Regions from separate parts of the Solibacillus sp. FSL W7-1436 genome, predicted to be linked through region 1. Evidence: riboswitches for the same ligand, from Rfam matches in the RefSeq annotation. Region 1 holds a riboswitch; each other region holds the start of a gene.

Region 1 (5,042 bases):
TAACGCCTAATATGCCGGAAGAACTAAAAATCGAATTCCCTGAAATCGATACTAAAGTAGATGCTGAGCGTCTGGCTAAAGTTAATGAAGATTTACTTGTGTTTGCAGATGGTTTCGAACCGCAAAACAAGTTAGGGAAAATTTTAGCAAAACGCCGTGATGCTTTCGCAGATGGCAAAATTGACTGGGGTCATGCTGAAACATTAGCATATGCAACAATCACACAAGATGGCACACCGGTTCGTTTCACTGGTCAGGATGCACAGCGTGGTACGTTCTCTCAACGTCACTTAGTATTACATGATAAAAATAATGGTTCTGAATTCACACCATTGCATCACATTGAAGGTGCAAAAGCATCATTCACTGTTTACAACTCACCACTTACAGAAGCAGGTGTTGTAGGTTTTGAATACGGGTATAATTTAGAAAACCAAAATGTACTATCTGTATGGGAAGCACAATTCGGTGACTTTGCAAACATGGCGCAAGTAATGTTTGATAACTTCATTTCAAGTGCACGCGCTAAATGGGGCCAAAAATCTGGATTCGTACTTCTTTTACCACATGGTTATGAAGGTCAAGGTCCGGAACACTCATCAAGCCGTATGGAACGATTCCTGCAATTATCTGCAGAAAATAACTGGTTCGTAGCAAACTGTTCAAATGCAGGCAACTACTACCACTTATTACGCCGTCAAGCTGCATTATTAGGTACAGAAGGTGTACGTCCATTAGTAGTGGTTTCTCCAAAATCACTTTTACGTCACCCATTAGCTGCAGCTACTGCTGAACAACTTGCAAATGGTCGCTTCCAAGAAGTAATCGAGCAAGAAGGTTTAGGTAAAAACACAGAAGCGGTTGAAAAAGTAGTGCTTGGTACTGGTAAAGTAATGATCGATTTAGCTGAACGCGTGAAAGACGGCGAAGGCTTAGATCACTTACACATTGTTCGTGTGGAACAAATTTATCCATTCCCTGCACAACAAGTGAAAGATATTATCGCTCGCTTCCCGAATGTTAAAGAAATAGTTTGGGTACAGGAAGAACCGAAAAACCAAGGTTCATGGACATACGTTCTTGAAACATTATATGATATCGCAGAAGGCAAAAAAGTGCGCTATGTAGGACGTCCTGCAATGAGCTCAACTTCTGAAGGTGACGGCGATTCACATAAAGCAGCACAAGCTAAATTAGTGAACGAAGCACTTGAAAAGTAATAAATGATTTGTTTAAAAAGAGCTGCTTCTATTTAAAATAGAAGTGGCTTGCTATACAATGAATGTGTAGCGTAATTAAAGGAGGATATGAACGTGGCTGAAATTAAAGTCCCTGAATTAGCAGAATCAATTACTGAAGGTACAATTGCCCAGTGGGTGAAAAAAGTTGGAGATCGCGTAGAAAAAGGCGAATTCATCGTTGAGTTGGAAACTGATAAAGTTAATGCTGAAATCATCTCTGAAGAAGCAGGCGTTTTAAAGCAAATTTTAGCTGAAGAAGGCGATACTGTATTAGTTGGACAAGTAATCGCAGTAGTTGAAGCTGGCGAAGGCGCAGCACCTGCACCAGCTGCTAAAGAAGAAGCTCCAGCAAAAGAGGAAGCTCCGGCTCCAGCAAAAGAAGAAGCACCTAAAGCAGCACCTGCACCAGTTGCAGTTGAAGAAACTTCAGGTGAGCGTGTAATCGCTTCACCAGCAGCTCGTAAATTAGCTCGTGAAAAAGGCATCGACTTAGCAGCAATTTCACCTGTTGATCCACAAGGTCGTGTACGTGTACAAGACGTTGCAGCACATGGTACAGCACCAGCGGCTCCTGCAGCACCAGCAGCTCAAGCGCCAGCAGCAGGTAATGGTCCAATGATCTTTACACCAGCAGCTGATACAGACCGTGTAACAGTTGAAAAAATGAGCCGTCGTCGTCAAACAATTGCTAAACGTTTATTAGAAGTAAAACAATCAACAGCAATGTTAACTACTTTCAACGAAATTGATATGACGAACATTATGGCATTACGTAAGCGTAAACAAGATGAGTTCGTGAAAGCTAACGATATTAAACTAGGCTTCATGTCATTCTTCACAAAAGCTGTAGTAGCAGCATTAAAGAAATATCCATATGTAAATGCACAAATTAACGGTGACGAAATTCACTTAAACAACTTCTTTGATATCGGTATTGCTGTATCAACTGAAGAAGGTTTAGTAGTACCGGTTGTTCGTGATGCAAATGCGAAAAACTTCGCTGAAATCGAGAAAAACATTGCAGAATTAGCTGGTAAAGCACGCGACAAAAAATTAGGCTTAAACGACATGGCTGGCGGATCGTTCACAATCACAAACGGTGGTGTATTCGGTTCATTAATGTCAACACCAATCATGAACGGTACTCAAGCTGGTATTTTAGGTATGCACTCAATCGTAAACCGTCCAGTAGCTGTTAATGGTGAAGTTCAAATTCGTCCAATGATGTATGTAGCATTATCTTACGACCACCGTATCATCGATGGTAAAGATTCTGTTGGCTTCTTAAAAACAGTTAAAGAAATGATCGAAAACCCAGAAGATTTATTATTAAATTCTTAATAGAGTTTACTCTCCTAATGCGCGATACTTTACGTATTGCGCATTAGCTTTTTTTTACAGATAAATTTCAGAAAAATGATTGTTGACGGAAATGTCGCAATAATGTAATATAAACATATCAATTTCATATCAAAACCTCACAATCTCGTGAGGTAGAGGCGCGATACTTAATAGTTTTATATGGAGCCATGAGCTGGCCGGGAAATATAAGAGAAGGAAATATCGCCGAAGTGTTGTAAACGCTCAAATTTACAATGCTGGGTCTGCAGTGAATAATTGCAGAACTGTCTCAATCATCTATATCCCTGATGGTTGAGTTGTGCTATCTCAAAATGGGAACTGTAGAGGATTCGGGCTAATTATAATTTAAACGACCTAAAGTTCTTCTTTATGGTCGTTTTTTGCATATACGGCGTCCGAAAATTAACAAATAAGGAGAGATTTTCTATGAAAAAGAGACTATTGATTTTATTGACTGCTATGACAATGTTATTGCTGGCAGCATGTGGTTCAAGCGATGAAGGTACTACAAGCGGTTCCGATTCGGATAAAAAAGTGATTAAAATCGGTATGGAAGCAGCCTATGCGCCTTTCAACTGGTCACAAAAGGATGATGCTAATGGCGGAGTTCAGATTGCAGGTTCTAAGGAATATGCAGCAGGCTATGATGTGGAAATTGCGAAAAAAATTGCAGAAGGTCTGGACATGGAATTACAAATTGTTAAAACAGACTGGGATGGCTTAATCCCATCATTGCAATCGGGTGCCATTGACCTGGTAATTGCGGGTATGTCACCAATGCCTGAACGTATGGAAGTAATTGATTTTACAGAAAACTATTACACTAGTGACTATGTCATTGTTGTAAAAGAAGACGGCCCTTATGCAAATGCAACTTCATTATCAGACTTTGCAGGTGCAAAAATTACAGGTCAGCAAGCGACAACACACTATGATGTAATCGATCAAATCGAAGGTGTTCAAAAGCAAGTAGCGGCAACTGATTTCGGTGCAATGCGCGTTCAATTACAGTCTGGTGCAATCGATGGATATGTATCAGAACGTCCGGAAGGTATCTCTGCTGAGATGGCGCTGAATAATATTAAATACATTGTCCCTGAACCAAACTTCGAAGCAGACGAAGCGTCAACAGCTGTAGCGGTAGGTTTGAAAAAAGGTTCGGATTTACGTGAACAAATTAACAAAGTTTTAGCTGAAATTTCGGAAGAAGAGCGTCAACAATTAATGGAAGACGCAATTGCAAATCAACCAGCAGCACAATAATCGTGTAGCATTAACAGTTTTAATGAGGTTGTCTTGCCGGCAGACGGAAGACAACCTTTTTCTATTAAAATTATGGTTTCATACATAAATAGTAGAAACAAAGAAATGGAGGACAAGGCGATGGCATTTTTAGAATCATCATGGAACTTGTTTACGGACAACTGGGAGTTATTTGTACGCGGAGCTTGGACTGCACTTCTCTTGGCGATAATCGGGACAATTTGCGGAACACTGATCGGATTTTTCATCGGAATTATGCACACAATTCCACAACGCAAGAAAAATATTAAAACAGCTGTTCTGAAAGTCATTAATTTTATTTTAACAGCTTATGTTGAAATTTTCAGAGGTACGCCAATGATGGTACAGGCGATGGTCGTATTTTACGGTCTTGTCTATTTAGGAATCGATATTGACCGCTTTTTAGCAGCTTCAATCGTTATCAGCTTAAACACAGGAGCCTACATGGCCGAATATGTGCGTGGTGGTATCGTATCGATTGATAAAGGCCAATTCGAGGCTGCACAAGCGATTGGAATGAATCACCTGCAAACGATGATTCATATTGTTCTGCCGCAAGTAGCGCGCAATATTTTACCTGCAACAGGAAATCAGTTTGTAATGAATATTAAAGATTCATCTGTATTAAGTGTCATTTCGGTAGTGGAACTGTTCTTTACGGCGAATTCGATTGCGGGCAGTAACTATAAATATATTGAAGCGTTCTTTATCGCGACGGTATTATACTTTATTATGACATTTACTGTAACGCGCTTCTTGCTGTTGTTCGAGAAAAAGATGGACGGACCGTCTTCGTATAAAGTGGAGCTCATTACAGGCAACAAGCTAGATAAGGATGGTGAATAAGATGACAGTAGTAATTGATATTAACCATTTAAATAAAAAATTCGGCGATCACGAAGTATTGAAAGATGTCAATTTTCAAGTAAACAAAGGGGAAGTTGTTACATTGATCGGTTCTTCAGGTTCCGGGAAATCAACACTGTTACGCTGTATTAATTTACTGGAAACACCGACAGCCGGGGAAATAATCTACAATGGTGAAAATATTCTAAATGACGGTCATCAGATTGAAAAGTACCGTACGCATTTAGGGATGGTATTCCAGCAGTTTAATCTGTTCAATAATTTGGATGTATTAAATAACTGTATCGT
Region 2 (5,042 bases), 1.6 Mb from region 1:
AATCCTCATAAACAAAAAAACGCAATGTAAGCCTCGAAGCTCACATTACGTTCCAGAAATTAATTATTCGATAAATCGCAGTCCTTTAAAGGAACGATTTTCGTTTTGTGTTTAAATTTGTAGCCAAACCATAAAGCCGCAAACAGTGGTAAGCCGATATATGAAACGACAACACCGTACCAGTCAATCGTTCCGCCCATGAAGGCCATATAGTTTTGACCTAGTACGACAATCATACATAGGGCAAACGCAAATAGCGGACCGAATGGGAAGAATTTTGATACATACGGTAAATCGCTCAGTGAATGTCCTTGTGCGACATAGGCACGACGGAATCGGTAATGACTGATCGCAATACCGAGCCAGGCGATGAAGCCGGACATACCAGAAGCATTTAATAGCCAGATGTACACTACTCCGTCACCGAAAAATGATGCGAGGAATGCTAATGAACCTACTGCCAATGTTGCTAATAATGCATACATCGGAATACCGCGTGAAGTTACTTTCATGAACAGTTTCGGTGCTTTTCCTTCTACCGCTAACTGGTAAAGCATACGACTTGCTGCATATAAACCTGAGTTCCCTGCAGATAACATCGCCGTTAAAATGATCGCGTTCATAACAGATGCCGCAAACGCTACACCTAAGTTCTCAAATACTAATGTAAATGGACTTGTCGCAATATCTTCTGAAAGGAGACGTGAATCCGTATACGGAATAAGCAATCCGATTGCACCAATTGCGAAAATGTAGAACAGTAAAATACGCCAGAATACTGAACGTACAGCTTTTGGAATATTTTTGCCCGGGTCATCTGTTTCCCCTGCCGTTACCCCAAGCATTTCCGTACCTTGGAATGAGAAACCGGCTGCAAGGAAAATACCGAACAATGCCAGGAAACCGCCATTAAAAGGTGCGTCGTCTTTAACGAAGTTTGTGAAGCCGACCGGATCGTTCCCGCCTAAAATTCCGAAAATCATTAAGAAGCTGACAATGATGAAGACAATTACTGTCGCGACTTTAATCATCGCAAACCAGTATTCCGCTTCACCGAAAGCTTTTACAGATGCTAAGTTAAATGATAAAACGACTACAATAAATAAAATTGTCCATAAAATTGAAGAACTGTCCGGGAACCAGTATTTCATAATTAACGAAACAGCCGCAATTTCTGCTGCAATTGTAATTGCCCAGTTGTACCAATAGTTCCAGCCAAGCGCAAAGCCTAGTGCCGGATCCACAAATTTTGTTGCATACGTACTAAACGAACCGGATGTTGGCATATAGGCAGCCATTTCCCCTAATGATGTCATTAGGAAATACACCATAACGCCGATCAGTGCATATGCGAGCAATGCCCCGCCAGGACCTGCCTGTGCAATCGCACCACCTGATGCTAAGAATAAACCTGTACCGATTGTTCCGCCAAGTGAAATCATCGTTACATGGCGACTTTTCAAACTCTTTTTCAACCCGTTTTTATTATCGAGCTGATCTATTTTAATCTCACTCATGATAAAACTCCTTTATTTTAGCCAATACCGTTGTAATAAGGCGGCTGTCCATTAGTTGCTTTAACTTTTTAGCCAATTGAGCTAGTTTTTTAGTCAAATTTATACGTTTATTAGTCCATTGAGCTAGTTTTTTAGCCAAAGTCCTGTAATTTTAGCCGCTCTCCGAAACTTTTTAGCCACTCTCGAATAAATCTGTAAAAAGAAAAACCACCACAAGTTTTTGTGATGGTTATATTTACACCTCATCAAACTTGAAAGATAGCTCAACACATGCTCACACATGTGACAGTTCTGTTCCTTATCGAAAACAGCCCCAGCATTATTTTCAAGAAGAAAAATAACACTTCGGCAACCATTCCTTTCATAAAGCTTCACCGATTCTTCCTAATCTCAGCTATACTAGTCTTAATGATTGCGACCTCTACCTCATACATCTACATGAGGTAATGTTTTATTTAATTGATTAAAAGTCTAACATAACATTTTTTTGATAGCAATGGCTTCAACTTTATTCTGTTTTTTAAGAGTATTCACACTACTTAAAACTATATTACTAGTCAAAAGGAGAATTAATATGGACGCAGAACAATTAAATCAAAATAGCAAAAAAATACTATCCAACAGAACACTCATCTATTTTATGGTTGCCGTATTTTTATTTGCGACAACATTACGTACACCGATTACGTTAATCGGTCCAATTATTTCATTTATTCGTGACGACCTTGGAATATCGAACTTTCTTGCGGGCTTCTTAACGACTATCCCTTTAATTGCCTTTGCGGTCGTTTCACCATTTGCACCACGAATTGCGCGTAAGTTTGGGATGGAATGGACCTTATTTTATTCCGTCATTCTGCTATGTGTAGGGATCGTATTGCGTTCACTTGGGGCAACATCCTTACTCGTTTTAGGAACAATATTAATCGGGGTCGCCATTGCATTTGGTAATGTCCTTATCCCTAGTTTTTTTAAATGGAAATTCCCATTACATATCGGTTTATTGACAGGGATTTATTCCGTATCAATGAACATTTCTTCCGGACTTGCTGCAGGCTTTAGTTATCCGATTGCTGCAAGTGCAGGCTGGCAAATCGCAGCTGGTATTACGATTATTTTAGGTATTCTTACAATGCTGATTTGGCTGCCGATTTTGCGTCAGGAAAAGGTCGAATTAAATATGCCCTCTTCGCAAACAAAGAAAACGCAGATGTGGAAATCCCCGCTTGCCTGGGCAGTCGCTGGAGCAATGGGCTTTCAATCATTTATATTTTACTGCTCGTCTGCGTGGATACCGGAAATTTTTATTAGCCAAGGCCTTGATGCTACAGCGTCCGGCTGGATGGTTTCCGTTATGCAGTTTTCGCAAATTCCGATGACATTTATTATCCCGATTATCGCCGGTAAAATTGCTTCACAACGTCCAATCGTCGTTTTCTTTACGATATGTTACTTAGTCGGTTTTACTGGTGTGTTGATGGAATGGACAAGCCTAGCAGTCGTATGGATGATCTTATTAGGCTTTGCAGGCGGGGCTTCGTTTGGTTTAGTACTGATGCTGTTTTCATTGCGTACAAAGACAGCGTATGATGCGGCTGAACTTTCCGGCTTCGCACAGTCAATCGGTTATTTCGTTGCCGCAATCGGACCGGTTCTGTTCGGATACGTCCATGACTTGACGGACAGCTGGTCAATTCCGATTTTGCTGTTTATCCTGATTTCTGTGCTGTTACTTTTCGCTTCCTATATGAGCTCAAACAATCGTATGGTATAACCAAACGTATGTACCCTTTTGTGATATAATAGCGGTAATAAATAAAAGGAGTACAGAACTTTGCGTAAAAAGAGAAGACGAAATAAAAAACGCCTGCCGGTCATCCCGCTATTTTTCATCGCATCGGCTGGTGCAGCTGGTTTTTATGTAATGCGAACGGCTGAAGGCATCGGTATTGGAATTGTCGCTTATTTCGTACTATATATCGCGTTTAAAATTTGGCTAAGATCGCTGAAGACGAGGAAGTTACGAAAGTCCGGCATTCGCGAAGTCGATAAAATGACCGGTGAGGATTTCGAGAGATTTTTAGGGGAGTTATTTAAACGACGCGGTTTTAAAGTGAGCTATACTGCAACGAGCGGTGACTACGGTGCCGACCTTATTTTGAAGGACGGTAAAGATATTATTGCAGTGCAGGCAAAACGCTATTCCGGTACGGTTGGTGTAAAAGCGGTACAGGAAATTATCGGTGCGGTGAAGATGTATGAGGCAACTGAAGCATGGGTTGTCACAAACAGTCATTTTACACGCCAGGCCGAAAAACTTGCCGACATCAATGACGTTTATCTGATCGATCGTGAGGAATTGATTCAGATTATCTTGAACAAAAGATAAAGAAACAGGTGTGCAGAGGCTTTCGCTTCCTGCACACCTGTTTTTAATATGGCTGCTGCTGGTATAGGTAGTTTGGTTTTTTGATCTTGTTGGCAATCGGTTCATGATACAGATCCGTCGTTGCAGGAGACAATGGCGGTACTAACCATACCCAATTTCCCGTTACATCCCGGTCGCTCTTATTTTCCTGCTTTTGAAACAGCTGAAACTGCTGGGCGGCTGTATGATGATCGACAATACTAATGCCCGCTTTTTTATATGAATGAAGAACCGCAACATTCAGTTCGACAAGTGCACGGTCCTTCCAAAGCGACGCATTCATCGAAGTGTCCAGTCCCATTGTTTCGGCCACTTTCGGCAGGAAATTATAGCGGTACGTATCCGCCAAGTTGCGCGCCCCGATTTCTGTTCCCATATACCAACCGTTAAACGGTGCTGCCGGAAAATCAGTTCCTGCAATATTAAAACGCATACTTGAAATAATCGGAACCGCATACCATTTCATATTCAACGGCGAAAAATCATACTCCGGATGGGTAATCGCCACTTCCAGTACATGCTCTTTCGGAATGTCAAATATCATCGGCTCCCGGTCTTCCACTTGAATTACAAGCGGTAAAACATCATAGTTTGTACGTGCACCTTCCCAGCTGAGCCTTTCACATATTTTCGTGAACTCGAGCGAATCGGAATCACCAATAATCCCATCATCTGTTTCATATCCGGCATAGCGGATTAGCTGATGGTTCCAAATGCGTACACGCTCCGGTTCAAACAGTGTAATGGCCGGTCTGATTTTCCCGTTGTTGGTAGCAAAATCAATATGGTTGATTAGCGCTTTATAAATATCCTGTTCACTAAGTAAATGGCGCTCATCAAACACGGTCAGGCTATTCCAAAACAGTCGTCCGATGCATTTATTGCTGTTGCGCCATGCAACCCGCGCCCCATGTGTAAGCTCATCTGACGTTAAGGTGAAATCCGGAAGCTGAGCCTCTTCCAGCCGCTTTTTCAGCCACTCTTCTGTCTTGTTTGTTTCTTTTTTATATAAAGTAAGGAAATCTATCCGTTCATGCAATACAGTAGTCGTTGTTGCCATTGTTTCATCCCCTTCTAGCCTTATTTTGGCCTCTTAG
Region 3 (5,042 bases), 3.1 Mb from region 1:
AAAACTGCAAGACTAGTCAGTGAGATCGAAGACTTCGAGTATATTGTGACTTCAAGCGATTTGGAAGCCCTTATACTTGAGCTGAATCTAATTAAGCTGCATGACCCGAAATATAATGTGAAACTAACGGATGATAAAACATATCCTTATATAAAAATAACAAATGAACGGTACCCGCGTATTATTACGACAAGAAAAGTGAAGAAAGATAAGGCGAAATATTTCGGGCCGTATCCGAATGCCTATGCTGCGAACGAAACGCGGAAATTACTGGACCGTTTGTATCCGCTTCGTAAATGTACACATCTGCCTAACCAGGTATGTCTGTACTATCATCTGGGTCAATGTTTGGCGCCGTGTGTAAAAGACATCGAGAAACAAGTGTATGACGAAATGATTGATGAGATTTCGAAGTTTTTAAACGGGGGCGTCGAAGAAATTCAGCAAGACCTTCAGCAAAAAATGATGGATGCAGCTGAAAATCTGGAGTTTGAGCGTGCAAAGGAATTCCGGGATTTGATTGCCCATATCGATCAAATTATGGAAAAACAAAAAATCGTTACGGATGATTTAAGCAACCGGGATGTATTCGGCTATGCAGTTGAAAAAGGCTGGATGTGTGTTCAGGTGTTTTTTGTGCGTCAAGGCAAACTCATTGAGCGGGATGTCTCGATTTTCCCGATTTATAATGAGCCGGAAGAGGAATTTTTAACATTTGTCGGCCGCTTTTATGAACAGCCGCACCATCTATTGCCAAAAGAAATCTTTGTGCCGAAAACGATCAATGAAACAATATTACAAAAGCTGTTGGACGTGAAGGTGCTGACACCGAAGCGCGGTTCCAAAAAAGAGCTTGTTGAATTAGCGATGAAAAATGCGGAAATCGCCATTCATGAGAAATTCCAGTTGATTGAACGTCAAGAAGAGCGGACAGTTGGGGCTTGTGAAGCACTTGCCGAAGCGATGCAAATACCGTTGCCGCTAAGAATAGAAGCATTTGATAACAGTCATATGCACGGTGCGGATCCGGTTTCGGCGATGGTTGTTTTTATCGATGGAAAGCCTTCGAAAAAGGAATACCGGAAATATAAAACAAGGGAAGCAGCCAAACACGATGACTATGGTGCGATGCAGGAAGTTATTCGACGCCGTTATACACGTGTTCTGCGTGAAAATCTGCCATTGCCCGATCTGATTCTTATTGACGGAGGAAAAGGACAGATGGAAGTCGCGCGGGAAGTGATTGAAGATGAGCTTGGGTTAGTCATTCCGATAGCAGGGTTGGCTAAAGACGAAAAGCATAATACGTCCCAGCTTTTCTTTGGTACGCCTCCGGAAGTTGTTCCGTTAAAGCGTACAAGTGACGGTTTTTATTTATTGCAGCGCATTCAAGATGAGGTACACCGGTTTGCGATTACGTTTTTACGTCAGCAGCATCAGACGAATGCAATCACTTCTGTTCTCGATGGAATTGAAGGTGTAGGTCCGAAGCGGAAGCAGCAGCTCATGAAGCATTTTGGATCAGTGAAAAAAATCCGCGAGGCAAGCGAACTGCAGCTGCAGGAATCCGGAGTGCCGGGGAAACTGGCGGAAGTCATCTATCGTCATTTTCATGAAGCACCATTGAACAAAGAATAAAATTGTGCTAACATATAAGACAATTCAATATTTACTAAGATAGAGGCGCAGTATTCAACAGTAAATTGCTCGAGGAAGAACAATTCCATTGACAGCAATCGAAAGGGAATCCTGCCGAAGTGAAGTGCGTATTGTTCGCGCAGTTTGCTGGTTTTGCATTTAAGAGATGTAAAACTGTCAGAGCTTTATGTTCTGGAGGGCTATCCTGAAAAACTTATAACTATTATTTGTCTTGACGGCGGCTTTCCATGAACATGGGAAGTCGTCTTTTTGTTTTCGAATTTAAGGAGGGAAAAGTATGGAGACAGTTGTTGTAAAGTTTGGCGGTCCGGCATTGACTACACCGGAAAAAATAGTACATATCGCTAAAAAGGTGATAAAAGAACAAGGGCGTGGCATAAACTTAGTCGTTGTCGTTTCTTCAATGCCCGCTATACGACGAGAATTGAGACAATATGCTGCTGAAATCACCGATGAGCCGTCGAAACGGGAAATGGATGCACTTGCCTCATCAGGCGCACAAATAACAAGTGCAATGCTTGCAATGGCCATTCAGGAGCATGGTGGTAAAGCAGTGTCACTTGCTGGATGGCAAACAGGCATCGTTACAAATCAAAAACACGGTAACGCACGGATCGATCATGTTGACAGTGCACGAATTCGGGAACATTTGGCATTAGGTGAAATCGTTGTAGTAGCAGGTTTTCAAGGAGTTACGGGAACAGACAATATTTCAACATTCGGCAAAGGGGGTTCTGAAACTTCAGCAGTTGCACTGGCGGTTGCCCTCGAAGCGGAGCGTGTCGAGATTTTTTCATCAGTTGAAGGGATTTTTACAGCAGACCCAGAAATTGTAAAAGAATCTAGGAAACTACCGGAAGTTTCTTATGATGAGATGTTGGAATTTGCAAATTTAGGGACTAAAATTTTGCACCCACGTGCGGTTGAACTTGCCAAAAAATACAATATACCGCTCATTGTACGCTCTTTCGTACAGGACGTGGAAGGTACTTTTATTAAAGGGGATGTAGACATGGAGAAAAACTTACTTGTACGCGGGGTAGCCTACGAATCGGATATTATCCGTCTGACAATCGGCTATGATTCTTATGAGACCGCGTCATTGGCAGAAGTGTTTAGTGTTTTAGCAGAAAATGATATCAATGTGGATATTATTGTTCAAGCAGTCATTGATGGCGTGAAGCCGACCATTTCCTTTACGATTTCAAAAGATGAGTTTGCGGAAGCTTTACGGGTACTGGAAACTAGTAAACTGTCGCTTGGGTTTAGTTTTGCGGATTTTGAAGTAGGTTTAGCGAAAGTATCTATTATCGGATCTGCGATGGCATCCAATCCGGGGGTGGCGGCACGCATGTTTGCACGATTAGGTCGCGAACATATTCCTGTGAAAATGGTCAGCACTTCGGAAATTAAAGTTTCTGTCGTTGTACCGCAGGAAGAAATGGTTCGTGCTGCGAATGTGCTGCATGAGGAATTCAATTTGGCGATGAAAGAAGTAACCGCTTCTTAAATTAACAGCTGGAAATGAGCCGAAGCAGCTCATTTTCAGCTTTTTTATTGAGTAAATTTGAACTGCTTCAGCAATAGGGACTCATTATAAGTTGAAGACTAAATTTTCTCTTTTAAATCCCATTTTAACGTAAATTTTACGATATGTTTGTCATTGTCTTTTTCTTCATAGCATTCCGTCAAATAGCCAAGCTGCTTTTGTTTCTGCTCTGCCAAAAAGCCGGCTTCAAGACGGAAACAACGTTGTACAATATTGAGTGGCACTTCCTCTGTTGTCATAAGTATGTAATGAAGTTCGTCCTTCGTTTCCTTTTCCAGAACTAACTGGCCCCAGCCAGCTTCCATAAAAAATGAAGGCAGTTCATCCATTGAAAATAATGGGAACTTTCTAGCAATCTCTTTACCTGCCCAATATAAAACATCTTCTTCATGCTTTCCCAGAATAGAAGGAAGAAGATGGTCACGAATGATTTCGTAGCCAAAAGTTGGAATCGTTTTCATTTTGTACCCTTCCATATAAAAAACCTCTTTCATAAATTTTCTTATAATTTTCATTCTTTCATGAAGAAATGAGTTATAAGCAGAAAAAACGGTTCTCAAAACAGCGTAAAACCGTCTTTAAAATGATTATAAAATATCCTGCGTTGCCTTGACGCTAGTATCTGTTGAGAGTACAATGGACATGTCATAATATTGTACCATGATGAAATGCGCAGTCAACATCCCAACTTTTACAATTTTGAGGCGTTGCGCATGTGTATTTCAAGTACTAAGGGGGGTAACAGTTTTGTCGAAAGATCGTGAATTTTTATGGCGCCGCTTACACTCGTTATTAGGTGTAGTTCCTGTCGGGTTGTTCTTGGTGTTCCACTTATTTCTGAACTTCACAGCAGTTGGCGGTGAAGAAACTTACAATAACGCAACAGGTGTTATGGAATTACTTCCACACTCGTTATTGTTAGCGATGGAATGGATTATTATCTATATTCCATTAATGTTCCACGGATTCTATGGAGTGTATATTGCTTTCACTGCAACATACAACACTGGACGTTTCAGCACATTCCGTAACTGGATGTTTGCATTGCAACGTTTCACAGGTATTTTCCTTGTAATCTTCATTGCGTGGCATATTTTCCAAACACGTATCCAAAAAGCATTAGGTGCTGAAGTTGAATTCAATATGATGGTTGAAATCGTTGACAATCCATTAATGTTAGTATTCTACATCTTAGGTATCGTTTCAGCAGCATTCCACTTAGCGAACGGTTTATGGTCGTTCTTAGTAAGCTGGGGTATTACGCAATCTAACAAATCTCAACGAATCGCAACTTATGTTACATTGTTAATTTTCGTTGTATTAGCAATCGTTGGTGTTGCTGCTATCTTAGCATTCGTCTAATCCCTTAACTTGATCACTACTACATAGTTAAGATCCTAGATGGAATGGAATATGAGTAAAAGTTTTTAGCAATTAATGAGGAGTGAGAAATAATCATGGCAAAAAGTAAAGTTATCGTCGTTGGTGGCGGTCTTGCTGGCTTAATGGCTACGATTAAAGCAGCTGAAGTTGGTACTGAAGTTGAATTATTCTCGTTAGTTCCAGTTAAACGTTCACACTCTGTATGTGCACAAGGCGGAATTAACGGAGCAGTTAATACAAAAGGTGAAGGGGATTCTCCATGGATCCACTTTGACGATACAGTTTATGGTGGCGACTTCTTAGCGAACCAACCTCCAGTTAAAGGTATGTGTGATGCAGCACCTGGTATTATCCACTTAATGGACCGTATGGGTGTAATGTTCAACCGTACTCCAGAAGGTTTACTTGACTTCCGTCGTTTCGGTGGTACGTTAATGCACCGTACAGCATT

Evidence for each region. Region 1 has a riboswitch for lysine ahead of MKX73_RS16175 (transporter substrate-binding domain-containing protein). Riboswitches for the same ligand answer to the same signal wherever they lie in the genome.
Region 2: it holds a riboswitch for lysine, as region 1 does, so the genes downstream of both, MKX73_RS08335 (amino acid permease) here and MKX73_RS16175 (transporter substrate-binding domain-containing protein) in region 1, are expected to answer to the same signal.
Region 3: it holds a riboswitch for lysine, as region 1 does, so the genes downstream of both, MKX73_RS00855 (aspartate kinase) here and MKX73_RS16175 (transporter substrate-binding domain-containing protein) in region 1, are expected to answer to the same signal.

What each region holds. Positions count from the first base shown of each region.
Region 1 is NZ_JBBOWV010000001.1:3,278,342-3,283,383, reverse strand. Features, by position in the region: gene MKX73_RS16185 (2-oxoglutarate dehydrogenase E1 component) at 1-1,220, shown strand, start outside; gene odhB (2-oxoglutarate dehydrogenase complex dihydrolipoyllysine-residue succinyltransferase) at 1,314-2,582, shown strand; lysine riboswitch at 2,728-2,915, shown strand; gene MKX73_RS16175 (transporter substrate-binding domain-containing protein) at 3,030-3,866, shown strand; gene MKX73_RS16170 (amino acid ABC transporter permease) at 3,987-4,733, shown strand; gene MKX73_RS16165 (amino acid ABC transporter ATP-binding protein) at 4,735-5,042, shown strand, end outside.
Region 2 is NZ_JBBOWV010000001.1:1,655,373-1,660,414, reverse strand. Features, by position in the region: gene MKX73_RS08335 (amino acid permease) at 60-1,517, opposite strand; lysine riboswitch at 1,769-1,949, opposite strand; gene MKX73_RS08330 (CynX/NimT family MFS transporter) at 2,092-3,291, shown strand; gene MKX73_RS08325 (restriction endonuclease) at 3,352-3,906, shown strand; gene MKX73_RS08320 (nitric oxide synthase oxygenase) at 3,950-5,005, opposite strand.
Region 3 is NZ_JBBOWV010000001.1:172,316-177,357, reverse strand. Features, by position in the region: gene uvrC (excinuclease ABC subunit UvrC) at 1-1,638, shown strand, start outside; lysine riboswitch at 1,671-1,849, shown strand; gene MKX73_RS00855 (aspartate kinase) at 1,937-3,169, shown strand; gene MKX73_RS00850 (YslB family protein) at 3,268-3,684, opposite strand; gene MKX73_RS00845 (succinate dehydrogenase cytochrome b558 subunit) at 3,956-4,570, shown strand; gene sdhA (succinate dehydrogenase flavoprotein subunit) at 4,666-5,042, shown strand, end outside.